DNA from 3 places in the Puerhibacterium sp. TATVAM-FAB25 genome. Region 1 is predicted to be linked to each of the others. Evidence: riboswitches for the same ligand, from Rfam matches in the RefSeq annotation. Region 1 holds a riboswitch; each other region holds the start of a gene.
The links. A riboswitch is a leader RNA that binds a small molecule or an ion and turns the genes downstream of it on or off. The one in region 1 is predicted to bind S-adenosylmethionine.
Positions count from the first base shown of each region.

Region 1 (9,952 bases):
TGGAGAACGACCTCGAGATCATCCCGGTGCTCAACAAGATCGACCTGCCGGCGGCGCAGCCGGAGAAGTACGCCGAGGAGATCGGCAACCTGGTCGGCGTCGACCCGGCGGACGTGCTGCGCGTCTCGGGCAAGACCGGCGAGGGCGTCGAGGCGCTGCTGGACCGGATCGTCCGGACGGTGCCCGCGCCCGTCGGGAACGCCGACGCCCCGGCGCGCGCCATGATCTTCGACTCCGTCTACGACATCTACCGCGGCGTCGTGACGTACGTGCGCGTGGTCGACGGCAACCTCAGCCCGCGCGAGCGCATCGCGATGATGTCCACGCGCGCCACCCACGAGCTGCTCGAGATCGGCGTCATCTCGCCCGAGCCGAACCCCACCAAGGGCCTCGGCGTCGGCGAGGTCGGCTACCTCATCACCGGCGTGAAGGACGTGCGCCAGTCGAAGGTCGGCGACACCGTCACCAACTCGGCCAAGCCGGCCGCCGAGGCGCTCGGCGGGTACGAGGACCCCAAGCCGATGGTGTTCTCCGGGCTCTACCCGATCGACGGCTCCGACTACCCGGTGCTGCGCGACGCCCTGGACAAGCTCAAGCTCAACGACGCCGCGCTCAACTACGAGCCGGAGACGTCGGTGGCCCTCGGGTTCGGCTTCCGCGTCGGGTTCCTCGGCCTGCTGCACCTGGAGATCGTGCGCGAGCGCCTGGAGCGCGAGTTCAACCTCGACCTCATCTCCACCGCGCCCAACGTCATCTACGACGTCGAGCTCGAGGACCGCACCTGGGTGAACGTGACCAACCCGTCGGAGTTCCCCGGCGGCAAGATCCGCCAGGTCCGCGAGCCGGTGGTCAAGGCCACGATCCTCACCCCGAGCGAGTTCGTCGGCACGGTCATGCAGCTGTGCACCGACCGCCGCGGGTCCATGCAGGGCATGGACTACCTGTCGGAGGACCGGGTCGAGCTGCGCTACACGCTGCCGCTGGCCGAGATCGTGTTCGACTTCTTCGACCAGCTGAAGTCCCGCACCCGCGGCTACGCCTCCCTCGACTACGACCCCACGGGGGACCAGGAGGCCGACCTGGTCAAGGTCGACATCCTGCTGCAGGGCGACAAGGTGGACGCGTTCAGCGCCATCGTGCACAAGGAGAAGGCCTACGAGTACGGCGTCGCCATGACCGCCAAGCTCAAGGAGCTCATCCCGCGCCAGCAGTTCGAGGTGCCGATCCAGGCCGCCGTCGGCGCCCGGGTCATCGCCCGCGAGACCATCCGCGCCATGCGCAAGGACGTGCTCGCCAAGTGCTACGGCGGCGACATCTCCCGCAAGCGCAAGCTGCTCGAGAAGCAGAAGGAGGGCAAGAAGCGCATGAAGACCATCGGGTCCGTCGAGGTCCCGAAGGACGCCTTCATCGCGGCCCTCTCCAGCGACTCGGGCGGCGCCAAGGACGCCAAGGACAAGAAGAAGTAGTGCCTGCGCTGCCCGACGGAGTCCCCGTCCCGGCCGACGGCGCCCTGCCGGCCTGGGCGGCGGACGCCCCGGACGCACCCCGCACGGGGGCGTTCGGCGTCTACGTGCACGTGCCGTTCTGCACGGTGCGGTGCGGCTACTGCGACTTCAACACCTACACCTCCGCCGAGCTCGGCGGGGGCGCCTCCCAGGTCGCGTACGCGACGACGGCGCTGCGCGAGGTGGAGCTGGCGCGCAAGGTCCTCGCCGACGCCGCGGTGACGCCGCGCCCGGCGAGCACGGTGTTCTTCGGCGGCGGCACGCCCACCTCGCTGCCCGCGACCGACCTGGTGCGGGTCCTGGACGGCGTGCGCGACGCCTGGGGGCTGGCCGACGGCGCCGAGGTGACCACCGAGGCCAACCCGGACTCGGTGACGCCGGGGTCGCTGCGTGCGCTGGCCGACGGCGGGTTCACCCGCGTGTCGTTCGGCATGCAGTCGGCGGTGCGGCACGTGCTGGCCACCCTGGAGCGCACGCACGACCCGCGGCGCGTGCCCGACGCCGTGCGCTGGGCGCGCGACGCCGGCCTGGAGGTCTCGCTGGACCTCATCTACGGCACCCCGGGGGAGTCGCTCGCCGACTGGCGCGCGTCCCTCGAGGCGGTGCTCGCCACCGGCGTCGACCACGTCTCGGCGTACGCCCTCGTGGTCGAGCCGGGCACGAAGATGGCGGCGCAGGTGCGCCGCGGCGAGCTGACCCTGCCCGACGAGGACGACCAGGCCGCCAAGTACGAGCTGGCCGACGAGCTGCTCGCCGCCGCCGGGTTCGAGTGGTACGAGGTGAGCAACTGGGCCCGCGGCGCGGGGCGCGCCTGCCGCCACAACCTCGCCTACTGGCGCGGGGACGACTGGTGGGGGATCGGGCCGGGGGCGCACTCGTACGTGGCCGCGGGGACGGCCGGCTCGGCCGCCGGGACCGCGGCGCCGGACGCCGGCGCCGGCGTGCGCTGGTGGAACGTCAAGCACCCGCGGCGCTACGCCGCGATGCTGGAGGCCGGCGGTTCCCCGGGGGCCGGGCGCGAGCTGCTCACCGGTGGCGAGGCGGCGCTGGAGCGGGTGCTGCTCGGCGTCCGCCTGCGCGAGGGCCTCGAACTGCGCGTGCTGTCCGACGGCGGCCGTCGCGCGGTCGCGGGCCTGGTGGCGCGCGGTCTGCTCGACGGCGTCGCGGCCGTCCGGGGCCGGGCGGTGCTGACGCTGCGCGGCCGGCTGCTGGCCGACGCGGTCGTGCGCGAGCTCACCGACTAGGCCCCGGCCCGGGCCGGGCCGGGGCACGACGGCGGTGCGCCGCGCCCCCGTCGGGGACCCGCCGCCGTGAGGAACCGCCGTCCGGCGCCCCGGCGTGGTCAGATAGGGCCGACCCCATCCAGAGCGGCCGAGAGACCTGGCTCGACGACGCCGCAGCAACCCGGTGGGCCCCCGGGCCACCCTCGGTGCTACCGCCAGGACCGATGGAAAGGACCCGGCATGCTCCGCAGCACCGACCGCATCCTCACGACCCACGTGGGCTCCCTGCCCCGCAGCCCCGAGCTGCTCGAGGCCAACGCCGCCCGCGCGGACGGCGCGCTCGCCCCCGAGCAGCACCGCAAGGCCCTGCGCGACGCCGTCGCCGGCGTCGTGCGCCGCCAGGTGCAGGCCGGGATCGACGTCGTCAACGACGGCGAGTACGGGCACGCCAGCACGCAGTCGATCGACTACGGCGCCTGGTGGACCTACTCCTTCGACCGCACCGGCGGCCTGGAGCTCGTCGACGACCCGGACCTCGACGCCCCGAAGCGGTCGCAGCCCGGTGCGGTCGAGCTGACCAGCTTCCTGGACCGGCGCGACCTCGCCGCGTTCGCCGAGGCGTACACCGACCCGCGCTCGGGCATCCACCTGGCCGACCCCGACCTGCCGCCGCCGGCGTTCCCCACGGCCACCGGCCCGCTGCGGTACGTCGGGCAGGACGACGTCGCCGCCGACGTCGACAACCTCGTCCGCGCGGTGCGCGACGCCGGCGCCGCCGAGGGCTTCGTCGCGGCGCTGTCGCCGGGCTCGGCCGCGCGCATCTCGAACCGGCACTACGGCAGCGAGGAGGAGTTCCTCTACGCCTGGGCCGACGTGCTGCGCGAGGAGTACACCGCGATCCTCGACGCCGGGCTGGTGCTGCAGATCGACGACCCGTCGCTCGCCGAGTCGTGGGACCAGGTCAACCCCGAGCCGGCCGTCGAGGACTACCAGCGCTGGCTGCAGGTGCGCGTCGAGGCGCTCAACCACGCGCTGCGCGGGCTGCCCGCCGACCGCGTGCGGCTGCACGTGTGCTGGGGCTCCTGGCACGGCCCGCACACCACCGACCTCGGGTTCGAGCACATCGTCGACCAGGTGCTCCAGGTGGACGCCGGCGCGTACAGCTTCGAGGCCGGCAACGTGCGGCACGAGCACGAGTGGCGCGTCTGGGAGGACCGCACGCTCCCGGAGGGCAAGGTCATCCTGCCGGGCGTGGTGTCGCACGCGACCAACGTCGTGGAGCACCCGGAGCTGGTGGCCGACCGCATCGAGCGCTTCGCCCGCCTGGTGGGCCGCGAGAACGTCGTCGCCTCCACCGACTGCGGCCTCGGCGGGCGCGTGCACCCGCAGATCGCCTGGGCCAAGCTCGAGACGCTCGCGCGCGGCGCCGAGATCGCCTCGCGCCGCCTGTGGGGCTGACCGCCCGCCGGCAGGTCCGACGACGAGGCTGACGGACGAGGGCCCCGACCGCGCACGCGGTCGGGGCCCTCGTCGGTGCGGCACCCCGCCGGGCGGCGGGCCGCGGTGCTCAGCGGATGACGCGGATGTTCACCGGGTAGCGGTACGGCTCGGACCGCGAGGCCACCACCGAGGCGAGGATCGAGAAGATCACCGAGCAGACCCAGACGCCAGCAAATGTGAGTGCCCCAATGAAGAACAGTGGGATGAGGAGCACGCTGGCGACGTAGCCGATCGCCAGGGTGATCTGGAAGTTCACCGCCTCCTTGCCGTGCTGGTCGACGAACCGGCTGCGCTCGCGGAACACGAGCCAGATCACCAGCGGCACGAGGAACGACAGGAAGGCGCCGCCGAGGTGGGCCAGGATCGCCCAGGTCTTCTCGTCACCCTGCGTCATGGGGCGCGGTCCGTAGCCGGAGTAGGGCTGCTGCGGCGTGGGCTGGCCGTACCCCTGCTGGCCGTACCCCTGCTGGCCGTACCCCTGCTGGCCGTAGGGCGACCCGTACGGCGGCTGCTGGCCGTAGGGCCCGCCGGCGGGCGGCGGCTGCGGGCTCCCGTACGGCGGCTGCGGCGCCCCGGGACCCGGCTGCGCGGGCTGCTCGGGACCGCCCGGCGGCACGGGGCGGTCTGACGGCTCGGACACGATGCCTCCTGGGGACGTCGGTGGGCGCGCGGACCGGTCCTCCCGACCGACCCCGCACGCCCAACGTACCGCCGTGGGGCCCCGTCGCGCAGAGCCGCGCCGCAGGTCAGCGCGGCGGTCGTGGGCAGGCCGGGCGGCAGGGTGGCACGGGCCGCCGCGGCGCGCGAGAGTGGCCGCAAGGGGGCCGCGACCGCACCGCGAGGGGATCACGATGAGCGAGAGCACCGGCGGCGTCCCGCCGCAGGACCCGTCCCGGCCCGAGCCGCCGCGGCCCGGCGAGCCGCCGCCCCCGGGCGCCCCGCAGCAGCCGGCCACCGGGCAGCCCGGGTACGGCCCGCCGCCCGGGTACGGCCCGCCGGACCAGCCGCGGTACGGGCAGTACGGCGTGCCCGCCGCGTCCCCGGTCCCGCCGGGCGCCGGCCCCAGCGGGTACGGCGGGTACGGCGGGTACGGCGACCGCTTCAACGGCGGGCCGGTCTCCGCCGGCACGGGGTACTCCTGGGCGTGGTCGGCGTTCGGCCGCAGCGCCGGCTGGTGGCTCCTGGCGACGCTGCTCGTCGGCGTCCTGGCCGCCGTCGTCCAGACGCTCACCAACGTCCAGCTCCGCGAGAGCGTCTCCGCGGTGCGCGACGCCGACCCCGAGGAGCTGCGGACGGCCGCCGCCGCCGCGATGACGTTCGGTGACGTGCTTGTCTCCGCCGTCGGGCAGATCGTCGCCTTCGTCCTGTACGCGCTGCTCGTCCAGGGGGCCGTGGTCGCCGCCCGACAGGGGCGGGTGCGCCTCGGCGACTTCTTCCGCCTCCGCAACGCGGGCAACGTGGTGCTGCTGGCGATCCTGCTGGGCCTGGTCAACCTCGTGCTCGGGCTGCTCCCGCTCCTCGGGGGGATCCTCGTGCTCGTGGCGGCGGTCCTGCTGTACTACTCGCTCTACTTCGTCGTCGACCAGGGCGCCGACGCCGTGGCGGCGATGCGCTCCAGCGTGCGGCAGGTGACGGGCAACCTCGGGGTGACGCTGCTGGCCGCGCTGCTCGGCGCCGTCACGGTCGTCGTCGGCGCGCTGCTCCTGGGCGTGGGGCTGCTCGTCGCCGTGCCGGTCGCGGTGCTGCTCGGCGCGTACGTGCACACGCGGCTCAACGGCCGCCGGGTGGCCGTGTGACCGGGCGCCGGACCGGGTGTCGGACCGGGTGCCGTACCGTCAGGCCGTGACGAAGTCGATGAGCTCCTCGACCCGCCCCAGCAGGGCCGGGTCGAGGTCGCGGTAGTCGCGCACGCTGCGCAGGATGCGCTGCCAGGCGCGCGCGACGTCGGCCTGCTCGGCGGCGGGCCAGCCCAGCTCGCGCAGGACGCCGCGCTTCCACTCGGTGCCCCGCTCGATCACCGGCCAGCGCTCCAGCCCCAGGCGCTCCGCCTTCACCGCCTGCCACACGTCGACGTACGGGTGCCCGAGCACCAGCACGGTGCCGGCCGGCACGGTGCGCAGCGCCACGTCCGCGAGCCGCTGCTCCTTCGAGCCGGGCACCAGGTGGTCCACCAGCACGCCGACCCGGCGCTCGCGGGTCGGGCCGAACTCGGCGAGCGCCTCGGCGAGGTTGTCCACGCCGTCGAGCATCTCGACGACCACGCCCTCCACGCGCAGGTCGTCGCCCCAGACCTTCTCGACGAGCTCGGCGTCGTGCTTGCCCTCGACCCAGATGCGCGAGCCGCGCGCCACGCGGGCCCGCTGGCCCTGCACGGCCACAGAGCCGGACGCCGTGCGGCCCGGCGCGACGGGCGCACGGGACGTGACCGGGGGAGTGAGGACCACGGGCTCGCCGTCGACCCAGAACCCCGGCCCGAGCGGGAACGAGCGGGTGCGGCCGGCGCGGTCCTCGAGCACCACGAGGTGCACGCCACCGGACTTCTCGACCCGCACGACGGCGCCGACCCAGCCGGTCTGCACCTCCTCGACCACCAGCCCCGGCTCGGCGGCCTGCGGTCGCGAGGTGGGCCGCGCGCGGTGGTGCTGGACGGCGTTCACGCGCCCGGGCACGCTGGAGCCGGAGGAGGCGAGGACGTCGGAGCCGTAGCGGTCGTGCACGGCGGCGAGCCTAGGACGACGCCGCGCAGGGGTGCCGACCGACACGCCCCGCGCGACGAGGGCGGGTCACGCGTGGTGGTAGCGGGTCGCCAGGCCGCGCACGGCGCCCCGCAGCGCGCCCCCGAGCGGGCCCGCGGCGGCGCGCCGGGCCCGTGCGCCGGCCGCCGTGCCCCGCACCGCGGGCGGGGCGGCGGTGCGCTCGGCGGCGCGGCGTCGCAGCTCGAGCCGGCGGGCGACCTCGGCCTCGTGCCGGCGGAACGTGTCGTGGTACAGCTCAGCGCTCATGGCTCCACGCTGCGCCTCTGAGGTAGGCCAGCGGATCGGTCATCCGACCGGTTCCGGGGCGGGACCTCCGGCCTGGGTACCTCAGGCGGTGCCCGACGCGCCGTGCCCGACGCGCCGTGCCCGACGCGCCGTGCCCGACGCGCCGTGCCCGACGCACTGTGACCGACGGGGCACGGGCGAGGTCGGCGCCCCCGCGTAGGATGGCACTCGGAAGGCAGGAGTGCTAAGAGCTGCCCCGCGGGAAGGAGGGCTCGTGAGCGAGGAACGCCGTCTTGAGGTGCTGCGCGCGATCGTCGAGGACTACGTCTCGACGCGCGAGCCCGTCGGCTCGAGGGTGCTCACCGAGCGTCACCGGCTCGGCGTCTCGCCCGCCACGATCCGCAACGACATGGCCGCCCTCGAGGAGGCCGGCCTCATCGCGCAGCCGCACACCTCGGCGGGGCGCATCCCCACCGACAAGGGCTACCGCCTCTTCGTCGACCGGCTCGCCGAGGTCCGGCCCCTGACGTCGCCGCAGAAGCGCGCCATCGAGACGTTCCTGTCCGAGGCCGTGGACCTCGACGACGTGCTGACCCGCGCGGGGCGGCTCATCGCCCAGCTCACGGGCCAGGTCGCGGTGGTGCAGTACCCGTCGCTGCGGCGCTCGGGCCTGCGCCACCTGGAGCTGGTGCCGGTCGGCGCCGAGCGGCTGCTCGTCGTCGTCATCACCGACACCGGCCGTGTCGAGCAGCGCTACCTCGAGGTGCCGCGCCCCGCCGACCCGGACGACGGCCCGGTCCTCGACGACGTCACGCTCGGCGAGCTGCGCGCGCGGCTCAACGCCGCCGCGGCGGGCAAGGGCCTGACGGACCTGCCGGTCGCGTTCGCGCGCGTCGTCGAGCGCCTCGACCCGACGCTCGTCGGTCTCGCCACGGCCGTGGCCGAGACCGTCGTCGAGACGCTCGGCGAGGAGAACGAGGAGCGCATCGTGCTGGCCGGCACGGCGAACCTCGCCCGCGCGAGCATGCGCTTCGAGCAGGGCCTGAGCCCGGTGCTCGAGGCCCTCGAGGAGCAGGTCGTGCTGCTCGGGCTGCTCACGGAGATGGCCGTGGACGGCGTCGCCGTGCGCATCGGCCACGAGAACCGCCTCGAGGGGCTCGCCCAGGCGTCCGTGGTGACGTCGGGCTACGGCTCCGGCGACGAGGGCGGCGACCCCGTCGCGATCCTCGGTTCCATCGGGCCCACCCGCATGGACTATCCCGGCACCATCGCGTCCGTCCGCGCCGTGGCGCGGTACCTCTCGCGCGTGCTGCCCCACTGACCCCCCGACCCAAGAGAGACCTGTGGCCGACTACTACGAGACCCTCGGCGTCCCGCGGGACGCCACGTCCGAGCAGATCAAGAAGGCGTACCGCAAGCTCGCCCGGGAGCTGCACCCCGACGTCGCCGGCGAGGCGGGCGAGGAGAGGTTCAAGGACGTCGCGCGCGCCTACGAGGTGCTGTCCAACCCCGAGAAGCGCCAGCAGTACGACATGGGCGTGGACCCGACGGCGCCGGGCGGCGGCGCGGGCGGCGGCTTCGGCGCCGGCTTCGGCTTCCAGGACATCTTCGAGACGTTCTTCGGCGGCGGGCAGACAACCCAGGGGCCCGTGCCCCGTGCCCGCCGCGGCCAGGACGCCCTGGTGCGCATGGACGTCGAGCTCGCCGAGGCCGTGTTCGGCACCAAGCGCGAGCTGCAGGTCGACACCGCCGTCGTGTGCTCCACCTGCACCGGCAAGGGCGCGCGCCCGGGCACCGAGCTGCGCACGTGCGAGGTCTGCCAGGGCCGCGGCCACGTCCAGCGCGTCGCCCGCTCGTTCCTCGGCCAGGTCATGACGACCGCGCCGTGCTCCGCGTGCGGCGGCTACGGCACCGTCATCCCGGAGCCCTGCCCCGACTGCGCCGGCGAGGGCCGCGTCCGCTCGCGCCGCACGCTGACCGTCAACGTGCCGGCCGGCGTCGACACCGGCACCCGCATCAAGCTCACCGCGCAGGGCGAGGTCGGCCCCGGCGGCGGGCCGGCGGGCGACCTGTACGTCGAGGTCCGCGAGAAGCCGCACGAGACGTTCGTGCGACGCGGTGACGACCTGCACTGCACGCTGCCGGTGCCGATGACGGCGGCGGCGCTGGGCACCGTGCTGGACCTGGAGACGCTCGACGGCGCCCAGGAGATCGACCTGCGCCCGGGCACGCAGCCCGGCCAGGTCGTGGTGCTCAAGGGCCTCGGCGTCGGCCACCTGCACACCGGCGGGCGCGGCGACCTGCACGTGCACGTGGAGGTCCAGGTGCCCTCCGCGCTGGACGACGAGCAGGCGGCGCTCCTGCGCCAGCTCGCCGCGCTGCGCGGCGAGGAGCGCCCCGAACCGCGGCTCGCGGCCGCGCACCCGGGCGTCTTCTCCCGCCTGCGCGACAAGCTGAGCGGCCGGTGACGCGCCCGCGGGCCGGCGCGGGGGAGCGGACGGCGGGCGGCGCGTGAGCGCGCCGGTGTTCCTCGCCGACGGCGGCGCGCCGGTCGCCGCCGTCGCCCCGGGCGCCACGTACACGCTCGGCGGCACCGAGGGCCGGCACGCCGGCGTCGTGCAGCGCAAGCGCGCCGGCGAGCGCGTCGACGTGGTCGACGGCGCCGGGACCCGCCTGCGGTGCACGGTGGTGCAGGCCGACGGCGGCACCCTCACGCTGACGGTCGACGACGTCGTGCACGAGC
Region 1 covers NZ_JAXUAK010000002.1:268,940-278,891, reverse strand. Annotated here, with positions in the region: gene lepA (translation elongation factor 4) at 1-1,466, shown strand, start outside; gene hemW (radical SAM family heme chaperone HemW) at 1,466-2,749, shown strand; SAM riboswitch class I at 2,861-2,959, shown strand; gene U5M74_RS03585 (cobalamin-independent methionine synthase II family protein) at 2,969-4,186, shown strand; gene U5M74_RS03580 (DUF4870 domain-containing protein) at 4,296-4,868, opposite strand; gene U5M74_RS03575 (hypothetical protein) at 5,080-6,024, shown strand; gene U5M74_RS03570 (DUF3097 domain-containing protein) at 6,064-6,945, opposite strand; gene U5M74_RS03565 (hypothetical protein) at 7,012-7,230, opposite strand; gene hrcA (heat-inducible transcriptional repressor HrcA) at 7,484-8,530, shown strand; gene dnaJ (molecular chaperone DnaJ) at 8,553-9,677, shown strand; gene U5M74_RS03550 (16S rRNA (uracil(1498)-N(3))-methyltransferase) at 9,721-9,952, shown strand, end outside.

Region 2 (9,952 bases), on a different contig from region 1:
TCTCGACCCGGGCGCGCCCGCCCCGACGGCGCCCGCCGCCCCCACGGCGCGCGGGCCCCGACCGCCCCGCACCCTCGACCGGCTCGCCCGCACACCCGCGGGGCCGGTGCTCGCCGTCGTCGTCCTGGCGGCGTTCGGCCTCGCGGCGGTCGCCCCGGGGCTGCTGGCCACGCATGACCCGTTCGCCCTGGACTACCCGGCGGCGCTGCAGGGCCCCTCGGCCGCGCACTGGTTCGGCACCGACGAGTCGGGCCGCGACCTGTACAGCCGCGTCGTGCACGGCACGCGGGAGTCGCTCGCCATCGGCCTGGGCGCCGCGGCCGTGAGCCTCACGGCCGCGGTGCTGCTGGGCGCGGTCGCCGGGCTCGCCCCGCGGCCGGTGGCCCGCAGCGTCGACTGGTTCCTCGAGGTGCTGTTCGCCTTCCCGTCGCTGCTCCTGGCGCTGCTGCTCATCGCCGTCGTCGGCCCGTCGGCCGCCACGCAGGCGGTCGCGGTCGGCGTGGGCACCGCCCCCGGCTACGCCCGGATGGTGCGCGGCCAGGTGCTGCAGGCCAAGGGCTCGGCGTACGTGGAGGCCGCGGTCGCGCTGGGCCACCCGCGGGCGCGCATCGTGCGGGCGCACGTGCTGCCCAACGCGCTGCGCCCGCTCGTGGCGATCTTCGCGCTGTCCGTGGGCCAGTCGATCGTGTGGGCCTCCGGCCTGTCGTTCATCGGGCTGGGCGTGGCTCCGCCCTCGCCGGAGTGGGGCGCCCTGCTCGACGCCGGCCGCACCTACATCACCCAGGCGGGCTGGCTCACCGTGATCCCCGGCCTGGTCGTCGTCCTGCTGTCGCTCGCCGCCACCACGGTCGGGCGCCACCTGCAGCAGGCCCTGGAGCAGGGGGAGCACGCATGAGCACCGTCCAGACCACCCTTCAGACCGTCGCCGCCCCCGCGGCCCCGGCCGCCGGCACCCGCGCGGCCGGCGTCGCGGCCGCGCCGGACGCCGCCGTCACCGCCGCGTCCCCCGCGCCGCGGCTCGCCGTGACGGACCTGCGCGTCGCCTTCGACACCAGCCGCGGCCGGCGCGAGGTCGTCCACGGCGTGTCCTTCGAGCTCGCCGCCGGCGAGTGCCTCGCCGTCGTCGGCGAGTCCGGGTCAGGCAAGTCGGTGACCGCCCGCAGCCTCGTGGGCCTGCCCGGGCCGGGCGCCGTCGTGCGCGCCGAGCGCCTCGAGGTGCACGGCCGCGACCTGCGTGCCGCGACCGACCGGCAGTGGCGGGCCGTGCGCGGCGCCCAGGTGGGGTTCGTCCTGCAGGACGCGCTCGTCGCGCTCGACCCGCTGCGGCCGGTCGGCAAGGAGATCGCCGAGGCGCTGGCCCTGCACGGCGTGAGCGGGCGGACGGAGCGGCGGCGCCGCGCCGTCGCGCTGCTCGACCGGGTGGGCGTGCCGCGGGCCGCCGAGCGGGCGCGGCAGCGCCCCGACCAGCTCTCGGGCGGCCTGCGCCAGCGCGCCCTCATCGCGTCCGCGATCGCCCTGGACCCCGACGTCGTGATCGCCGACGAGCCGACGACCGCGCTCGACGTCACCGTGCAGGCCCAGGTGCTGGAGCTCCTGCGGGCCACGAAGCAGCGTGGCGCCGGCGTGCTGCTCATCAGCCACGACCTCGCCGTGGTCGCCGACCTCGCCGACCGCGTCCTGGTGATGAAGGACGGCCGCGTCCTCGAGGAGGGCACCCCGCAGGAGGTGCTGCGCGCGCCGCGGCACCCCTACACCCACGCGCTCGTCGCGGCCGTGCCCCGCCTCGAGACGCGGGGCCGCCCGCTCGTGCCCGGCGCGCCGGCGCTGCCGCCGCGCGCCGCGGCGTCCGCCGGTCCGGCGCCGGGCCCCGGCACAGGCACGGGCACGGGCCGCGGTCCTGTGCTGGAGGCCGAGGGGCTGGTCCGCCGGTTCCGCACGCCGGGCGGCGGCTCGCTGCTGGCCGTGGACGACGTGTCGTTCGCGCTGGAGCGCGGCGAGACGCTCGGCCTCGTCGGGGAGTCAGGCTCCGGCAAGAGCACCACGGCGCGCATCGCGCTCGCCCTCGAGCGCGCCGACGCCGGCGAGGTCCGGCTGCTCGGCGGGCCGTGGTCGACGCTGGCCGAGGCGCGCCGGCGGGCGCTGCGGCGGCGCGTCGGCGTGGTCTCCCAGGATCCCCTGTCGACGTTCGACCCCCGCTGGAGCACCGGCCGCATCCTCGTGGACGCCGTGCCGCTGGACCGCTATCCCACGGTCGCCGCCCGGCGCGCCCGGGCGGCCGAGCTCGTCGCCCTCGTCGGGCTCGACGCGGCGGTGCTCGACCGCTTCCCCCTGCGGATGTCCGGCGGTCAGCGCCAGCGCGTGGCGATCGCCCGGGCGCTGGCCGGGGCGCCCGACGTCGTGGTCCTGGACGAGGCGGTCTCCGCCCTCGACGTGACCATCCAGGCGCAGGTGCTCGACCTGCTGGCCCGCCTGCAGCGCACCCTCGGCGTCAGCTACCTGTTCATCTCCCACGACCTGGGCGTCGTGGGCCACCTGGCGGACCGCGTGCTGGTCATGAAGGACGGCCGCGTCGTCGAGTCCGGCGCCGCCGAGCGGCTGCTGACCGCCCCCCACCACCCGTACACCCGCGAGCTGGTCGCGGCCGTGCCCGCTCTCGAACCCGCCCGCGATATTGCCCGCGGGCCCGCCACCACCGGAGGCCTCTCATGACGAACGAGCCCAAGAAGCTGATCCTCAACCTGTTCGAGATGGCCTGCGTCAGCCACATCACCCACGGGCTGTGGCGCCTGGAGGGCAACAACCGCCACCGGTTCGCCGACCTCGACTACTGGACCGAGCTCGCCGAGATCTGCGAGGACGGCGGCTTCGACGCCGTCTTCCTCGCCGACGTGGTCGGCACCTACGACGTGTTCCGCGACGGCCCCGAGACGGCGCTGCGCGAGGGCCTGCAGAACCCCGACCTCGACCCGCTGCTGCTCGTGCCCGCGATGGCGGCGGCGACCCGGCGCCTCGGCTTCGGCGTGACCTTCTCGACGACGTACGAGCCGCCGTTCGCGTTCGCCCGGCGCATGTCCACGCTGGACCACCTGACCCGGGGGCGGGTCGGCTGGAACATCGTCACCTCCTACCTGCCCAACGCCGCCCGCAACTTCGGCCTCGACGGCGAGATCCCGCACGACCGGCGCTACGAGCTCGCCGACGAGTACCTGCACGTGCTCTACAAGCTGTGGGAGGGCTCCTGGGACGACGGCGCCCTCGTCCACGACCGCGAGCGCGGCGTGGTCACCGACCCGGCCAAGGTCCGCTACATCGACCACGTCGGCGCGCACCACCGCGTGGCCGGGCCGCACCTGGTGCACCCCTCGCCGCAGCGCACGCCCGTGCTGTTCCAGGCCACCGGCTCGCCCGCGGGCTCGGCGTTCGCCGGCCGGCACGCCGAGGTCCTATTCACCGGCGGGCGCACCACGGAGCAGTTCCAGGCCGTCAAGCGGTCGGTGCAGGACGCAGCCGTGGCGCAGGGGCGCACCGAGGACTCGGTGCGGTTCGTCGTGCAGGCCGGCGTCATCACGGGGCGCACCCAGGAGGAGGCCGAGGACAAGTGGCGCCTCTACCGGGCGCACACGAGCCTCGACGGCATCCTGGCCCACCAGGGCCTGCCGGTGGACCTCACCGCCGCGCCGCGGGACATCACGGTCGCCGAGGCGGTCGCCCGCAGCGGCAAGGACGTGGGTCGCTCTCTAATGGTGCCGCTGGACCGGACCGTGGGCGAGGTGCTCGACGGCATCCGCGCCGGCAACCAGGAGCGGTTCTTCGTGGTCGGCACCCCCGACGTCGTCGCCGACGAGATCGAGCGGTGGCTCGACGTGGACGGGATCGACGGCATCAACCTGCGGCAGTACCACTCGTTCGGCACGGCGCAGGACTTCGCCGAGCTGGTCGTGCCGGAGCTGCGGCGCCGCGGGCGGCTGCCCGAGGCGGGCGAGCACACGGGCGCCACGCTGCGCGAGCGCATCTTCGGCCACCCCCGGCTGCCCGAGGAGCACGTCGGCACGCGCTACCGCGGCGGGGCGCACCTCGGCGCCGACACCGTGCCCGTCGCCGTTCCCGTCGCCGGGCCCGTCAGCGAGCCCGTCGCCGAGCCCGTCGCCGAGCCCGTCACCGTCTGACGGCCCCTGAGCCCCCTGAGCCCCCTGAGCCCTCGAGGAGGACCCATGCCCTCTCCCCACTCCCCCGCCGTCGTCGTGCTGTCCGGCAACCCCCGTCCCGGGTCGCGGACCCTCGGCGTGGCCGAGACCCTCGGCCTCCGCGTGGCCGACCTGCTGGGCACCGACGACGTCGTGACCATCGACCTCGCCGCCCTGGCCGGCCAGCTCTTCGCCGCCGACCGCCCCGCCGTCGACCGCGCCCGCGACCGGCTCGCCGGCGCGGCCGTGGCCGTCGTCGCGACCCCCGTCTACAAGGCGTCCTACACGGGCCTGCTGAAGTCGTTCCTCGACACGTACGGGCCGGACGGCCTGGCCGGCGTGGTGGCGGTGCCGCTGGTGGTGTCGGGCGACCCGGCGCACGCGCTCGCGGGCGAGGTGCACCTGCGCCCCCTCCTCGTCGAGCTCGGCGCGGTGGTGCCCGCGCGGTCGTTCACCGTGACGGAGGCGCAGCTGGCCGACCCGGCACCGGCGGTCGACGCCTGGCTGGACCGGTGGGCGGGCGCGCTCGCCCGCGCCGTCGGGGCGCCCGCGGCCGCGGGCGCGCCCGCGGTGACGGCGCCGGTCGGCGCGGGGGCGGGGGCCGCTCGATGACCGCCGAGCGGACGGGCCTGGCCGCCCTGGAGCGGCTGCTGACCGAGCACGACGAGCCGCACCTGACGCCCGAGGCGTTCAAGGCCGTGTTCCGCCGGCACCCCGCCGGCGTGGCCGTCGTCGCGCTGCTCGACGACGACGGCCCGGTCGGCTTCACGGCCACGTCCGTCATCTCGGTGTCGGCCGCGCCGCCGCTGCTGGCGTTCTCGGTCGCGTCCACCTCGTCGTGCTGGCCGGCGCTCTCGCGCACCCGCACCCTCGCGGTGAGCTTCCTCGCCGACGGCCAGGACGACGTCTCCGCCCGCTTCGCCACGCACGGCATCGACCGCTTCGCCGCCGGCGGGTGGACCGCGCTGCCGACCGGCGAGCCGGTCGTCGACGGCGCGGTCTCCTGGGTGCGGGCCCGCGTCGTGCAGCGCACGCCGGTGGGCGACAGCTACCTGGTGTCGCTGCGCGCCCTGGAGTCCGGGGTGGCCGAGGTCGAGGCGGGCGACGCGGCGTCGCCCCTCGTCTACCTCGACCGCACCTATCACCGGCTGGGCGAGGACACCGCCATCTGACCGGCCGCCACCTGGCCGGCCGTCCCGGGCCGCCGCCGCGCCGCGCCGCGCGGTGCGCGGCCCGGGGCTTCCGGTGGGGCCGCCGGCGCCGGTGCGACCGCCGTCGGCGCACCGCCCGCGGCCGGCAGCCCGAGGGCCGTGCGCAGCGTCGTCGCGGCGACCGGAGCGACCTCCCGGCGCAGGCCGGCCACCTCGAGCGCGGGCATGGCCTGGTCGACGATCGCGTCGAGGTCGGGGCCCAGGGACGACGGGCGCAGCACGAAGCCGTCGACCGCGCCCACCTCCCGCCACGCGCCGACCAGGTCGGCGAACCCGCCGGCCGTCCCGGCGAAGACCAGCGCCCCGTGCGCCACCCCGGGCCCCTCGAGCGTCTCCACCAGCTCGAGGCGCGCCTGCGCGCTCGCCCGGTCCGCCGACAGCACCACGTAGGCGTCGGCGAGCACCCGCGGCGGCACGTCGCGCCCGGCCGCCGCGGCGGCCGCGTGCAGGCGCTCGCGCAGCTCGGCCGCCCGCCCGCGGTAGCCCACCGCGACGCGCACGACGTCGGCGACCCGGGCGGCGAGCGGCAGGTCGGCCTCGGTGCGGACCCGCACGACGACGGGTGGACGCCCCTGCGGCGAGGGCGCCACCGGGTCCGCGTCGCGGCGCACCGCGAACCGGACGCCGTCGTGCTCCACGGCGTGCCGACCCTCGGCGTCGAGCCGGACGGCGCCGACCCGCCCGTCGCCGGCCCAGTGCCGCGCCACCGCGTCGGCGTCCGCGGCCGCCTGCTGGGCCCAGGCGTCGTCGCTCGTCGCCAGCGTGGGCGGCAGGCCCACCTGCCAGCCGACGCGCCCCGCGCTCTCCCGGTCGGCGCTCGCGATCGCCGCGGCCACGTGCGCGGCGTCGACGTGCACCGTCTCGACGGCGGCGACGAGGCCCACCCGCGTCGTGCAGGGGGCCACGCGCGCGGCCGCGACCGCGGCGTCGAGGCGCCCGGTCAGCCGACCGCGGCCGGGGTGCAGCAGGAAGCTCTCGTCGAGGGTCACCAGGTCGACGCCGCCCAGGTCGGCCCGGCGCACGAGCTCGGCGAAGCGCCGCCCGTCGAAGGACCGGGGCGCCTGCGGGCCCCGGGCGCGCTGGGCGCCGGGGCGGGCGCCCGCCGCGCTGAGGTCGACGCCCACGACGACGTGGCGGTCGGCGTCCGCCGCGGAGGACCGGGGCTGGTCGGGGTGCTCCAGGCGCTGGGGTTGGTGGGGTGGCCTGGGGTGCTGGGGCGGCTCAGGGTGCTGGGGGTGCGACACGGGGAGGCTCCGATCTCGGCGCGGTCGAAGGCGCGCGCCGCGCGGCCCGGGGGCCGGTGGCGCGGCGCGGGCGGCGCTGCGGGAGGGTGGGGTCCGTCCGGGCGCCCTCGGGCGCCGGGTGGCGCGGACGGCGGGGCGTCCGGCCAGGGAGGATGAGGAGGATCGGGAGGATCAGGAGGATCGGGTCGTCAGCGGGGGACGACAGCACATTCGCCGCCGGGGCAGGGTGTCGCGTCCCTGCACGCCGCCGGAGACGAGCCGTAGGGCCTGCGCGACCGCCGTCGGGCGCGTGGTGCTCCTGGTCATCCTGCTCCTCCTGGCGCCCGCCGGGGCGGGCTCGCGTGTTGCCCCACCGCCGGGCGGCGGTGGGCCTGGTCCTCACCCGGGGCACCCACCCACGCGGGGGGTTGCCGTCCGACGAGCCGGGGCTTGGCGTCGGAGCTCATGACCTGTCGTGCGGGCGTCGCCGTCGACGGCGGCACCCAGCGCGACGCCCGCAAAGTACGGAGCGGTGACCACCGTGTCAACGGTTCGCCAGGGGTTCTCAGATGACGGACCTCGCGTCGTGGAGACCCTCGCGCAGAAACTATCCAGTGTGCAGTTTTGCCCCTATGCTCGACTTCCACCGGGTCCTGCAGGACTTCTGCACCATGCCCGGCGGAAGAGGCAGCAGACCGAAGGAGCTCCTGATGTCCCTCATCTCCGTGCAGCTGTACTCGCTGCGCGACGCCATCGCCGAGGACCTGGACGCCGCCGTGGCCCGGGTCCGCGAGATCGGCTACGAGCACGTCGAGCCGTACGCGTTCGTCGACCGCGTGGCCGACTTCGAGCGCGCGCTCGCCGCGACGGGGCTCAAGGCCCCGTCGGGCCACGCCGCCGTGATCGACGCCCCCGACCCCGACGTCGTCTTCGAGGCGGCGGCGCGCCTGGGGATCGGGATCGTCATCGACCCGTTCGTCCCCACCGAGCGCTGGCAGACCGCCGACGACGCGCGGCGGATCGCGGACCGGGTCAACGAGCTCACCACCCGGGCGGCCGCGCACGGCCTGCGCTTCGGCTACCACAACCACCAGTGGGAGTTCACCAACAGGGTGGACGGCCGGCCGGTCTTCGAGCTCTTCGCCGAGCACCTCGCCCCGGAGGCCGTGCTCGAGGTCGACACGTTCTGGGCGACCGTCGGCGGCGCCGACGCCCCGGCCGTGCTGCGGTCGCTCGGCGACCGCGTCGTGGCGATCCACGTCAAGGACGGCCAGGTCTCCGGCGACATCGCCTCGGTGCTGCCGTCCAGCGAGAGCGCCCTCGTGGTGCCCGACGCCCTCCGGGCCGCCTTCGAGAACCAGACGCCCGCCGGCCAGGGCGACGTCGACGTGCCGTCGATCCTCGCCGCCGCCCCCGAGGCGATCCGGGTCGTGGAGTTCGACGCCTACGGCGGCGACGTCTTCGAGGGCATCGCCGAGTCCCTCGCCTGGCTCGAGGAGAACGACCGGTGAGCGGGGCGGGCGCCCCGGTCGGGGTCGGCATCATCGGGGCCGGCAACATCTCGACGCAGTACCTCGAGAACCTCACGAAGTTCGCCGACGTCGAGGTCCGCATGGTCGCCGACCTGCTGGTCGACCGGGCGCGGGCGCAGGCGGAGGCGTACGGCGTCCCCGCCTGGGGGACCGCCGAGCAGCTGCTCGAGCGCGACGACATCGAGATCGTCGTCAACCTGACCGTCCCGGCCGTGCACACCGAGGTCGGGCAGAGGATCGTCGCGGCCGGCAAGCACGTGTGGAGCGAGAAACCGATCGCGACGGACCACGCCTCGGCCGTCGAGCTGCTCGACGCCGCCGCGTCGAAGGGGCTGCGCGTCGCGTGCGCGCCGGACACCGTCCTCGGCGCGGGCATCCAGACGGCGCTGCGGGCCATCGCCCGCGGCGACATCGGCGAGCCCCTCACCGCCACCACGATCTTCCACGTCCCCGGTCCCGAGGCGTGGCACCCGGACCCCGACTTCCTGTTCGCCCGGGGCGCCGGCCCCCTGTTCGACATGGGGCCGTACTACGTGACCACCCTCGTGCACGCCCTCGGCGCGGCGACGCGCGTGCAGGCCGTGTCGTCGAGGTCGCTCGAGCGGCGCACGATCGGCTCGGGCCCGCGGGCGGGCGAGACGTTCCCGGTCGAGGTGCCCACGCACCACGCGGCGCTGATCCAGTTCCGCGGCGGGCAGTCGGCGCAGTCGACGTTCTCCTTCCAGCACGCGCTGCCCCGCGCGGGCTTCGTGGAGATCAACGGCACGCTCGGCACCATCGCACTGCCGGACCCCAACACGTTCGAGGGCGACTCCACCCTGTGGCGCTACGGCCAGGACGCACCGACGACCATCCCCGCGACCGGCTCGACGTGGGGCCGCGGCACGGGCGTCGTCGAGCTGGCCCGCGCCGTCCGCGAGGGGCGGCCCGAGCGCGCCTCGGGCGCGGTGGCCCTGCACGTCCTCGACGTCCTGCTCGCGATCCGCGACGCGGCGGAGACGGGCAGCGCCGTCGAGGTCGCCTCGACCGTCGACGCGATCCCGCCCCTGCCGGAGGACTTCGACCCGGCGGAGGCGACGTTCGCCTGACGCCCGACGCGGCGCGACCAGGGGCCGGACCCGCCGGGGTCCGGCCCCTGGTCGCGTCAGCCGCCCGGCGGTCGCGTCAGCCGCGAGGCGGAGGAGGCGGGACGAGCCGCTCGAGGAGGCTCAGGACGCGCGCGCCGTCCACCGCCTCCGGGTCCAGCAGCCACTGCACCTGCAGGCCGTCCGACGCGGCGATGGCCAGCGAGGCCAGGTCCTCGGGGTCGATGTCCGGGTCGATCCGCCCGGCCTCCTGGTCCGCCCGGACCAGCCCGGCGAGCTCGGCGCGCACCCGGGCGAACCGCTCGCGCACGAAGGCGCGCGTGGCGGGGTGGCCCTGCTGCGCGGCGTCCGCCATGAGCACCGTGTAGAGCTGCACCAGCCCGGGGATCGAGCGGTTGCGCTCAGCGCTGTCGCGCATGTCGCCGACCGCAGAGGTGGGCTGTTCGCCCGTCCCGGCCCGCCGCCCCTCGTGCTCCTCGTACACCGCGACGAGCAGCTCGTCGCGGGACGGGAAGTAGTGCCGCAGCGCCGCGTGCGAGATCCCGAGCGACTCCGCGACCGACCGGAGCGAGGACGCGTCGACCCCCTTCTCGGCCACCATGCGGATGACCTCGTCGAGGATCTGCGCGCGGCGGGCCGCGCCCTTCGCGTAGCCACGGGGTCGCCCGCCCTGGTCCTCCGTCGCCGTCACGGTCCCAACCTACCGAGCCGGGCGTG
Region 2 covers NZ_JAXUAK010000007.1:138,964-148,915, forward strand. Annotated here, with positions in the region: gene U5M74_RS08990 (ABC transporter permease) at 1-895, shown strand, start outside; gene U5M74_RS08995 (dipeptide ABC transporter ATP-binding protein) at 892-2,709, shown strand; gene U5M74_RS09000 (NtaA/DmoA family FMN-dependent monooxygenase) at 2,706-4,166, shown strand; gene U5M74_RS09005 (NADPH-dependent FMN reductase) at 4,212-4,796, shown strand; gene U5M74_RS09010 (flavin reductase family protein) at 4,793-5,356, shown strand; gene U5M74_RS09015 (F420-dependent oxidoreductase) at 5,326-6,639, opposite strand; SAM riboswitch class IV at 6,974-7,089, opposite strand; gene U5M74_RS09020 (sugar phosphate isomerase/epimerase family protein) at 7,329-8,129, shown strand; gene U5M74_RS09025 (Gfo/Idh/MocA family protein) at 8,126-9,238, shown strand; gene U5M74_RS09030 (TetR/AcrR family transcriptional regulator) at 9,315-9,926, opposite strand.
Region 2: another riboswitch for S-adenosylmethionine. It lies ahead of U5M74_RS09015 (F420-dependent oxidoreductase); the one in region 1 lies ahead of U5M74_RS03585 (cobalamin-independent methionine synthase II family protein).

Region 3 (9,952 bases), on a different contig from region 1:
GTCGTCGTCGTTCCCGGGCGCATTCATGTGCCTGATGAACGGCTCGTGCCCAGGAAACAGTGGCTCGGACCGGAGGTTGGCGATCTTGCCTGTCGCGAGGAACGAACGACCTTGCAAGATCGTCAGGTCAGGGGTGCTGCCCGCCTCCATCGCGGCCAGGACGTCGCGGCGGAGCGCCTCGTCGTTCTCGTGATACTGGGTGAACAGGTCGATCTGATCCTGCGGCATGAGCACGCGGCACAGCTCGATGTATCCCCCGCGATAGCCGAACCAGCGCTGCATCTGCATCTGGGTGTCGGCGAGTGGCGTCGAGGCGCTCCGGGTGAAGACTGTCGTGGTCAGGCCCTCTAGCGTCAGGCCGCGCGACATGACGTTGCCAGAAACGAAGATCGTCGAGTGGTTGGCAGGGGCAGACCAGGTGCCGTCGTCGTTCTTGCGCGGCGAGAACTCCGGGCGGTCGTCGGCCTTCTCGTCGCTGTTGATTACGGAGACGCCGGTTCCCGGGACCAGCTCGGTCAGGATGGTCCGGCGCACCTCGTCCCACGACTCGGCAGCAGGGACGGGCCGCGGAGTGTCGAGCGCGAAAGTACGTTCCACCTCGCTCGCGGTCGCACGGTAGCGATCGAGCCACACTGCCCAGCGTCCCGCGTTCTCGTCCATGTCGAGCTCGATGCCGCGCGTGCCCAGTGGCCGCCCGGACGGCCCGTCGGCCTCGCGAGGTATCTCAGAATCTGAACCGTACGACCATGCGAGCAGGCTATTTGCGACGTCGAAGTGGCTCTCCATCGCTGCCGACGGATTGACCAGCATCGACATCACTGGCACGACGCTGCTCTTGGCTTCGTCCCGTGAGCCAAACGCTCGGCCACGGGCGGCAGCAGGGCTCAGCCTCTCCGCCTCACGAAGTACCCGCACGGCAGAAGCGACGAGGTACGCGCGCGCGGCGTCGGGCACGAGGTCGTCCGGCTCGGCCGCGTCCGTCGGTACGCAGAGCGGGGCGGAGACGAGTGACTTGTAGTAGATCTCCCCACCGGTGTACCAACCCTTGAGGCCCTCTGGCACGCGGTAGGACGACTCACGGACTCGTGGATCACCGGACGAGCCAGGAGTGCGCAGGCTCGCGACGAAGTCCACGGGTGCCAGCGGGTTACGCACGTCCTGCAGGAAGTTCGCCTGCGGTGTAGCGGTATACGCGAGGTACGTCGCGTACAGGTTTGGCTCAGCCGTCTGACCGGGGCGCTGGCGGGACTCCCAAAGATCGACAATCCGGCGTGGAACCTGCTTGCGCAACAGGTCGATCTGATCAGGCCCGTCGGCACTTGCGTCCACGACAGACGAGTCGTCGGCCTCGTCGTCGATGACAAGGAGGTGAAAGGGCTCGCCAGTCCGGCTCGCGGCTGGGAAGACGGTCTCGTGGAGGGCGCGGCCGAGCCTCTCTAGATGCGCGGTGTTCTTCATCGCGACGCACACGATCGGACGCCTGCGCTCGACGGCACGGGTAGCTCGCCCCGTGTTCATCGAGTACAGCAGGTCTAAGTCAGTACCCTCGACTGCACCTGGGGGGCCGCTTGGCATCCGGACCCGTCTCAGATGAGAGTCAGGCAGGGTGTCGAGCTGATCGACGAAGCGTTCGAGCGTCTGCACCCACAGTGCCGTACGGGTGCCGCCCAGGATTATGAGGACATCGACTCCGCCGTCGAGCGCCATCGCAGCGACTGCCATCATGGACGCGGTCTTTCCGGACTGGACCGCACCCATCACCAGACCGCGGCGTTCGCGGGACACTGGCCACGCTGGCGCACCGGCTGGCCCAGCACCGAAGATGCCGTTCTCGACGATGTACCGGGCATCGGCACCAATCACTTCCCTGCTCGCGCTCCCGATGCCGGACACCTGAAGCCGGTTCGAGTAGGCGGACCACCAGGACGCGACGAGCGGGTCCGCGAGAGAGACAGTCTCAGTGCCGTAGGGCGTGCTGCTCTCGTTCACGACTGCTGGGCGGCCTCAGGAAGACCGACAAGGGTCTTGAGGCCGGACGAGCCGAAGCGCTCCCGCAGCGCGCGGTCCGCCTTGTCAGCGTCCACTCCGACCAGCTCGAGCAGCTGACCGACGACGAACCCGATCCAGTCCCACTGCTGCTTGGACTGATTGCGCGCAGGCTTGCCCCAGGCTGCCGAGGCCTCGAGAACATCTGGCGCCACACTCTCGAACGCGTCCGTCAGATCGTCACCGAGCACGGCAGCCGCTGCGGTCAGGCCGATGAGGCTCGCGACGAGTCGGAGCTCCTGCCACTTCCCTGAACCCCTCTCGCTGCCGCTTCGGAACGACTTCGACCAAACCTCGGCTGGTGCCGCATGAGCATCGAGGCCGTGGTCAATCAGGAGCATCAGCTGGCGCACGATCTCGGGGTTGCGGAGGTGATCTCGCTTGTTCTCGCTCACGCGGTGGAGCAGCGCGTTGATCTGGCCTGCGGTCGAGCGGGTGATCGCTGTGACACCGGGCTCCTCAAGCAAGAGCGCGGCCGCGACCCACGAGAGAATCTTGGTGCGCTTGTAGCCGACGTCACCGAACGCGTACTGCGTGAGGATCTCACCGGTCGATCGAAGGTCGTCCCAGTCGTCGACGAGGAAGTCGGCGACAACCTTCACGTCCTTCGAGTCGCCTGCGGTCACGAGAAGCGCTCGCATCAGATGGAGCTCGTGGTAGAGCGCGTTGCGAATCTCCTCGGCGTTCAGGTGCTTGCCCTGCTTGTTGTAGAGAGAGAAGACTTCGTGGACCTGCGCCGTCGTCACCTTCTTGTACTTGATGACTGGAACCTTGTAGGTCGAAGCCATCTCGAAGATGTCGTTCACGGGCAGCGGCTGCCCCTGGATCTCGATGATCTCTTCACGGATCTCGCAGTAGTACTTGCCGCGAAGTTTTTCCCGGTCGCCGGTCAGCGGGTTGCGGCTGTCTGCAGTGTCGGTTGCCCGGAGCGGGAATGGGAAGTGATTCTGCCGCTCCACCTGCGCTGTCAGACGCTGCTTCTCGTGCTTGGCCCATAGCGCCTTGAACTCGGGGTAATTGCGCCTGAACAACTCGAGCGCCCCGGGCTCGGACCATTCGTCGGACTTCTGCTTCACGACCTCGACAGCGTGCGGGTGGGCACCGATGAACCGGAGGACTGACGTGAGGCGCTGCTTCCCGTCGACGACCTCATACTCGGTGCGTCGATCGACCACCTTCTCCAAGATGATTACGGACGGCAGGGGGATGCCCCGAAGGATCGACTCGATGAGCCGCTGAGAATCCCCGGTCGGCCAGACGTCAGCACGCTGGTAGGAGGGGCTGAGGTTGAGCTGGCCGTAGCGCGCACGCTGCACAAAGTCCTGGATCGGCCATGTCTCTGCCGTGGCGTCAATCTGGCCACTCTGCTCGACACCGTCGTCCTCCGCCGCGTCCTCCCAGGCGTCGGACCACTTCAGGGAAGCGCTCGTGAGAGTCTCCGTGCCTTCGACGGTCCGCTCCATCGCAGCCGCGAACTCTTCGCGGAGTGCCAGAGCGCGGTCGAGCCGCTGGGCGAGGGAGTCGAGGAGATCCTCCGGCATGGCGGAGACTTCAAGGCCAAGTGCGCCGCTGAGGCTCGCGTCGAACGCTGCAGGTGACGTCTCGTCGAGCGGGGACGGCAAATGAAGCCACGCCTGGACATCGGCGAGACGCTGGCGCCATGAGCCGTCGTCGAAGCGGACGTCCTCGGCTGCGAACCTCTCGTGGGGCTCGTCGAAGTCCTCGGGCACCGGCCCTGGCTCGCTGAGCCGCGCGAGGTAGTCAGCGATGTTCTGCTCGAGCTCGGTGGCGTCCTGCGGCATGAAGGGTTCCTTGTCGTGCGGTTGCGATCCCTGGTAGGGATCCGGTGTTCGAGAGGCAAGAAGTCGTTCTACGAGGCTGGCGGACTCGTCCGCCGATACGGCTCGAAGCCGCGCGAGAGCCACCGCATCGACGAGGCGGTTCATCCCCTCGAGCGTGATCGTGTCTCCGGTCGACCTGCAGCGGTCGTCCCAGGCGACGTCGACGGCGTGGGCAATCTCCTCTGCGCAACGGTGCTTGGTCCGGGTCTCGCGGAGATCGAGTCCTACAGCGGAGCCGAGTGCCTCGAGCGCGGAGCGCTTCTCCTTGCTCCCAGGACCAAGGGGCTCGGCAGGGATGCCGGCAAGCAGGTACATCCTTGCCACCGCTGCAGACTTGGAGGTGGCGCTGGCGTACTCCACCAGCAGTCCCCCTTGCTCAGCCGCGTGCCGCATAGTGCTGGAAACAGTACACATCGCCCGCCGCGAGCGACTCGCATCGTGTCGCGGCGCCGAGGCGGCGAGAGGGTGAACTTTCCGCCGTTCAGGACGTCGCGGTCCGGGGTTTGCATGACGGAGCGCCAGACCTCCGGCGCGCTGGCCGCGAGCCCGGCCGGCGACGCGCGACGCTGTGGATCACGGACTAGCTCTGCCCGTCACCCGGACGTATCATCGCGTCCTCGGTGCGTACCTCTGGGGGTCGGTTTGTCCACGTTTAGGTTCGTCGATCTCTTCGCAGGTATCGGCGGGTTCCATGCCGCCCTCAGCGCGCTCGGCGGTGAGTGCGTCTACGTCGCGGAGATGGACGACGACGCGCGCGCTGTGTACAAGACCGCATGGCTCGCGGATGTCGCCGAAGATTTTCCGTTCACCCGGGACATCAACGACGACGTGCCGCCCCTGGACGACGTGTCGACGATCGCGGAGCTCGCCGAGACTGCTCGCCGTGCCGGTGGCGGAACGTTGAAGCACATCCCTGACTTCGACGTCCTCGCTGCCGGTTTTCCCTGTCAGGCGTTCAGCAAGTCTGGTCACCAGAAGGGTGTGCTCGACGAGACGCGCGGAACGCTCTTCTACAACATTCTTCGGATCGTGGCGGAGAAGCACCCGAAGATCGTCTTTCTCGAGAACGTGCGCAACCTCGTAGGCCCCAAGCACAGGGACTCGACGTTCAGGACGATCGTCGAAGCGCTCCGTGGGGTTGGCTATGTCGTGAGCGACAAGCCGACGCTGATCTCGCCGCACAAGATCGCGAACCATCTCGGCGGAGGGCCGCAGGTTCGTGAGCGCGTCTACATCATGGCGATCCGTCGCGACCTCGCGGTGAACGAAACTGAGTTTCCCGGGTTCGACTTCGGGTCTTGGGATCCTACGACGTGGCGCATCGCCGAGACGAAGCTGTGGGACGAGGCGCCTGCGGCGATCAGCGAGGCGTGGCTTCGTTCAGCGGACCCGGAGACGGCCGCACGCCTGGCGAGTCTCTGCGACGTCGATGGCCGAGACCTCGCGGTCGCCGACGAGGAGTGGGTGGCCCCCTGGCGCGACCTCTTGGCTGCTGTCGTGAACAACGGCCTTCCGGACGGTGCCGTGCCGTTCCCTGGACATCCGATCTGGTTCCGTGTCGCAGAACCGACGTGGCGAGCGTCGCAGTACGCGGAAGCGGCGGCCATGGGGCAACCGTGGAAGGCGGATTTCGTCAGGAAGTCAGTGAAGTTCCTGGACGACTACGCCACCGAGATCGATGCGGCGGGCGCGCGCGAGGAGATCCTCGCTCTCGGCAACAACAGTTGGAAGAAGCTCGAGTGGCAAGCCGGCGACGCGCGCTCTCTTGACGAGTGTCTGATTCAGCTTCGCCCTTCCGGCATCCGGATAAAAAAGGCGACGTACGCCCCTGCGCTCGTGGCAATCACGCAGACGCCGATCCTCGGGTCAGACATGCGCCGGCTGAGTCCGTACGAGGCCGGGCGTCTCCAGGGATTCCCGGACCGCGTGTATGAGGCCATGGCGCGGTTGCGGCACGACGGATCCAGAAAGCCGGAGCAGTGGGACCGCGCCTTCTACAAGCAGTTCGGCAACGCCGTCCACGTCGGTGCGGTCAAGTTCGCGCTCGTCCAGTTCATGGGTCACCACTTCCGATCCGCACTTCCGGACGACCCCGCGTTGGCCGGTCTCTATGAGGCGTGCTCGCAGACTCGTGTTTGGGATGAGACGGTCGCGCCGTCGATCGGCACGCCGACGTTCCATCAGCCCGATCTCATGAGGATCCTGGAGCCAGCTGCCGAGACCGCCCGCGGCTCCGACGTGCACGTCGAGGCGCTTGCGAGCTGACGTTGAATCCGCAGTTCGTCCCAGCGCACCCTGGTCCGTCCTCGGCTGTCGTGTCGCGGCGGATGAGTACGGCTCGCCGCCGCGACACTGCGCCCGAGCTCGCGATACGCCGGCAGCTTCACGCCCGTGGGTTGCGATATCGCGTGGCCTACCCCGTCCCAGGGCAGCGACGCAGGACGATCGACATCGCTTTCACGCGAAAGAGGATCGCTGTCTTCGTCGACGGATGCTTCTGGCACGGATGCCCGGAGCACGGGACCAGACCTCGCGCCAACAGCGACTGGTGGACGAGGAAGCTGACGGCGAATCAGGTGCGCGATCGCGATACCGATCGGGTGCTGTCAGCCATGGGTTGGAAGGTGCTCCGCTTGTGGGAGCACGAGAGCCCTGCCGCCGCCGCTGAGAAGGTGGTCGCAGCAGTCGCCGCGGTCGGCTAGCTCTCGTCTCGCGCCTCCTGGGCCGCCTCCCCGATCCCAGCAGCCCTTCAGCGCTGCCTCGCCGCGCTTGAGCGTCCTTGCGTCACCGCCTTGACCTGCACTACCGTCCGCGTCCAGGTCACGAGCGATCAGCGATACGCCCTCCGCGTGCTGGTCCGGCAACCGCGCCCCTCGCGCACGGTGCCCCAGGAGGAAGACCGGCCCGCCGGCAACCGCCGCGGGAAGTGCGAGGCAGCTCTCGCCGGCGGCTCGTTCAAGCCTCGGCGACGGCTCCTCCTGACGTGGGAGGCACCCATGACGTCTCGTTCCGCCGAGCCGCACCCGGACGACGACCTGCTGCCCTGGTTGCACGTGAAACCGGAGCACCAGCACGGCTACCACCCGACGATGTTGCGCATGGAGGCGCGTCGTCGGGCGGGGCAGGGCCCGGGCGCGGTGGGCAGGTTGCGGCTGAGCTCCTGGCTGCGCGACCTGCGGGAGCTCAACGCCGTCGTCCTGTACGACCCGGACACTCCGGACGGGTTCCATCTCGTGCCGCGGCTCGCGCAGGACGGCCAGGGGATGGTGCGCCGACCCGGTCGCCCGCCCGCCACGGAGTGACCGGGCGAGTGGCCGGCGAGCGCGGACAGCGCGCCCGCCGGTCACCCGCCGAACGTCCGGCGCCCGTGCCACCCTGGACCCATGACGACCACCCGCGCGCACACCTCCGGTGACATCGACGAGACCGACATCGCGACGGCCATCGCCCAGGTCGAGGCCGAGGAGCGCGACCTGGTGCTGCCGCGGTTCACGCACGATGACGCCTGGCGCCTCGGCTGCCTGCTGTTCGAGCTCGCCGCCGAGCGCAACCACGCCGTGACGATCGACGTGCGCAAGGGCACCCAGCAGGTGTTCCACGCCGCGCGCGAGGGCACCACGCCCGACAACGACACCTGGGTCGAGCGCAAGGTCCGCACCGTCTACCGGTTCGGCACGTCGTCGTACCTCCAGGGCCTCAGGGCGCGCGCCAAGGGCCAGGACTTCAACCACAAGCACGGCCTGCCGTTCACCGAGTACGTGGCGCACGGCGGCGCGTTCCCGGTCCGGGTCGAGGGCGTGGGCATCGTCGGCGTCGTCACCGTCTCGGGGCTGGCGCAGCAGGACGACCACGCGCTCGTCGTCGAGGCGCTGCACGCCTTCAAGGGGTGACGACGGCGGTGGCGGACGCGGGCGAGGCCGGCGCGGCGGGCGTAGGCGCCGCGGCGGGCGACGTCGGGCCCGAGGAGCTGGGGCGCCTGCTCGCCCGCGTGCCGGAGGGCTGGACCCGGTTCCAGATCGCGGGGCGGCCCTGGGCGGTCAGCCGCGTGGCGCGCGGCGACGGCCGCACCGTGACGCTGGAGGCCGAGCAGCTCGGCGGCGCCGACAGCTTCGGCGCGAACGTGTGGTTGACGTCGTCGGGCCCGGTGCTGCGGCCGTGCGAGGTCCCGGCCGAGAAGGTTCTCGGCCTGCTGCGCGCGCTGCCCGCGCCCGCCGATGAGTTCGGCATCCACCCGCCGTCTTCCCTGCTGACCGCAGCGAACCGACGACGGAGGACGACGATGCCCGAGCCCACCACCCGCACCCTCGAGGTCCCCGGTGCGGTCCTGACCTACGACGTGCGCGAGCCGGCCGCGCCGAGCTCGGAGCGCACCCTGGTGCTCATCGGGTCGCCGATGGGCGCCGCCGGCTTCACCACCCTCGCCGGCCACTTCGACGACCGGCGGGTGGTCACCTACGACCCCCGCGGCGTCGAGCGCAGCACGCTGACCGGCGACGACCCGGTGACGCCGGACACGCGCGCGGACGACCTGCACCGGCTGGTGCAGGAGGTGGGCGGCGGCCCGGTCGACGTCTTCGCCTCGAGCGGCGGCGCCGTCGAGGCCCTGGCGTGGGTGGCAGCGCACCCCGACGACGTGGCGACGCTCGTGGCGCACGAGCCGCCGCTGCCCGCGGTGCTGCCCGACCGGGACCTGGCGGCCGCAGCCATGCGCCGCAACCACGAGATCTACATGGCCCAGGGGTTCGGTGCCGGCATGGCGCACTTCATCGCGATCGTGAGCCACGAGGGCGAGTACACCGACGAGGTGGTCGCGATGCCGGCGCCCGACCCGGCGATGTTCGGCATGCCCACCGAGGACGACGGCTCGCGGGACGAGCCGTTGATGGGCATCAACATGCGCACGTACCCGGACTGGGAGCCGGACCTCGAGGCGGTGCGCGCCGCGCCGACGGTCGTGGTGCCCGCGTACGGCGAGGAGTCGCGGAGCGTCATGACCGGCCGCGCCGCGATCGCCTTGGCCGAGCGGCTCGGGACCGAGCCGCTCGAGTTCCCCGGCGGCCACGACGGGTTCCTCGGCGGCGAGTACGGGCAGACCGGCCAGCCCGAGCCGTTCGCCAAGCGGCTGCGCGAGGTGCTGCAGGGCTGACGCGCGCAGGGCCCCGCGGGTGTCGCGAGCGCGCGGCGGCAACCACTGCACGTGCGACCGGCCCCGCTGGAAGACTGGGGCCGTGGGCGAGCAGAGCAGCGAGCAGACACGCCGGGACGACTGGGCGCAGCGACGCACCGAGGCGGCGCAGGTCAAGGCCGAGCGGCTGCGCGCGAAGCAGGACGCCGAGCACGCCCACGCCGCCGCGATGCTCGAGGCGTTCGTCGACGTCGCGCGGCGGGTGGGCCTCGAGCCGGAGCCGCTGCGCGTGCGCGGGTACGGCGGGCGCGGCGAGGCGCGCACGCCGCTGCGCGGCTGGTACCTGCGGGTCGACCGCACCGCCGCCGTCGGCACCGACGCCGAGTTCTACGTGCTCACGGCGCCGCTGTCCGTCGTCGACCGCCTGCGCGGCGTGCACCCGCGCCCGCAGCGGCCCCCGCTCGTGCTCGGCGCGGGCGGCAAGGACGGTGACTCCATCGAGCTCGGGCAGGCCCTCGACCGGGTGCTGCCGGGTTGGCGGTCCGTGCCCCCCGCCGGGCTCTGACCCGCGGCTCCGCCCCGAGCGACGGACGGCCGCCCGAACCCCCTTGCGGTTGACGCAGCGTCAACTCCTACGGTGGCCGGCATGGACTGGTCGATCCAGGAGGTCGCGCGCCTCGCCGGCGTCACGAGCCGCACCCTGCGGCACTACGACGCCGTCGGGCTGCTGCCGCCGAGCCGCGTCGCGGCCGGCGGCACCCGTCGCTACGACCGCACGGCGATCGTGCGGCTGCAGCGCATCCTGCTGCTGCGCGAGCTCGGGCTCGGGCTCGAGGCCGTGGGCCGCGTGCTCAGCGAGCAGGCCGACGAGGCCCGCGCCCTGCGCGACCACCTCGACGGGCTGCGCCGCGAGCGCGACCGGATCGACCGCCAGATCAGG
Region 3 covers NZ_JAXUAK010000013.1:73,095-83,046, reverse strand. Annotated here, with positions in the region: gene U5M74_RS12525 (Z1 domain-containing protein) at 1-1,989, opposite strand, end outside; gene U5M74_RS12520 (DUF262 domain-containing protein) at 1,986-4,247, opposite strand; gene dcm (DNA (cytosine-5-)-methyltransferase) at 4,395-6,152, shown strand; gene U5M74_RS12510 (very short patch repair endonuclease) at 6,215-6,589, shown strand; SAM riboswitch class IV at 6,706-6,822, shown strand; gene U5M74_RS12505 (hypothetical protein) at 6,884-7,189, shown strand; gene U5M74_RS12500 (heme-degrading domain-containing protein) at 7,271-7,777, shown strand; gene U5M74_RS12495 (alpha/beta fold hydrolase) at 7,774-9,033, shown strand; gene U5M74_RS12490 (hypothetical protein) at 9,116-9,577, shown strand; partial or broken gene U5M74_RS12485 (MerR family transcriptional regulator) at 9,659-9,952, shown strand, end outside.
Region 3: another riboswitch for S-adenosylmethionine. It lies ahead of U5M74_RS12505 (hypothetical protein); the one in region 1 lies ahead of U5M74_RS03585 (cobalamin-independent methionine synthase II family protein).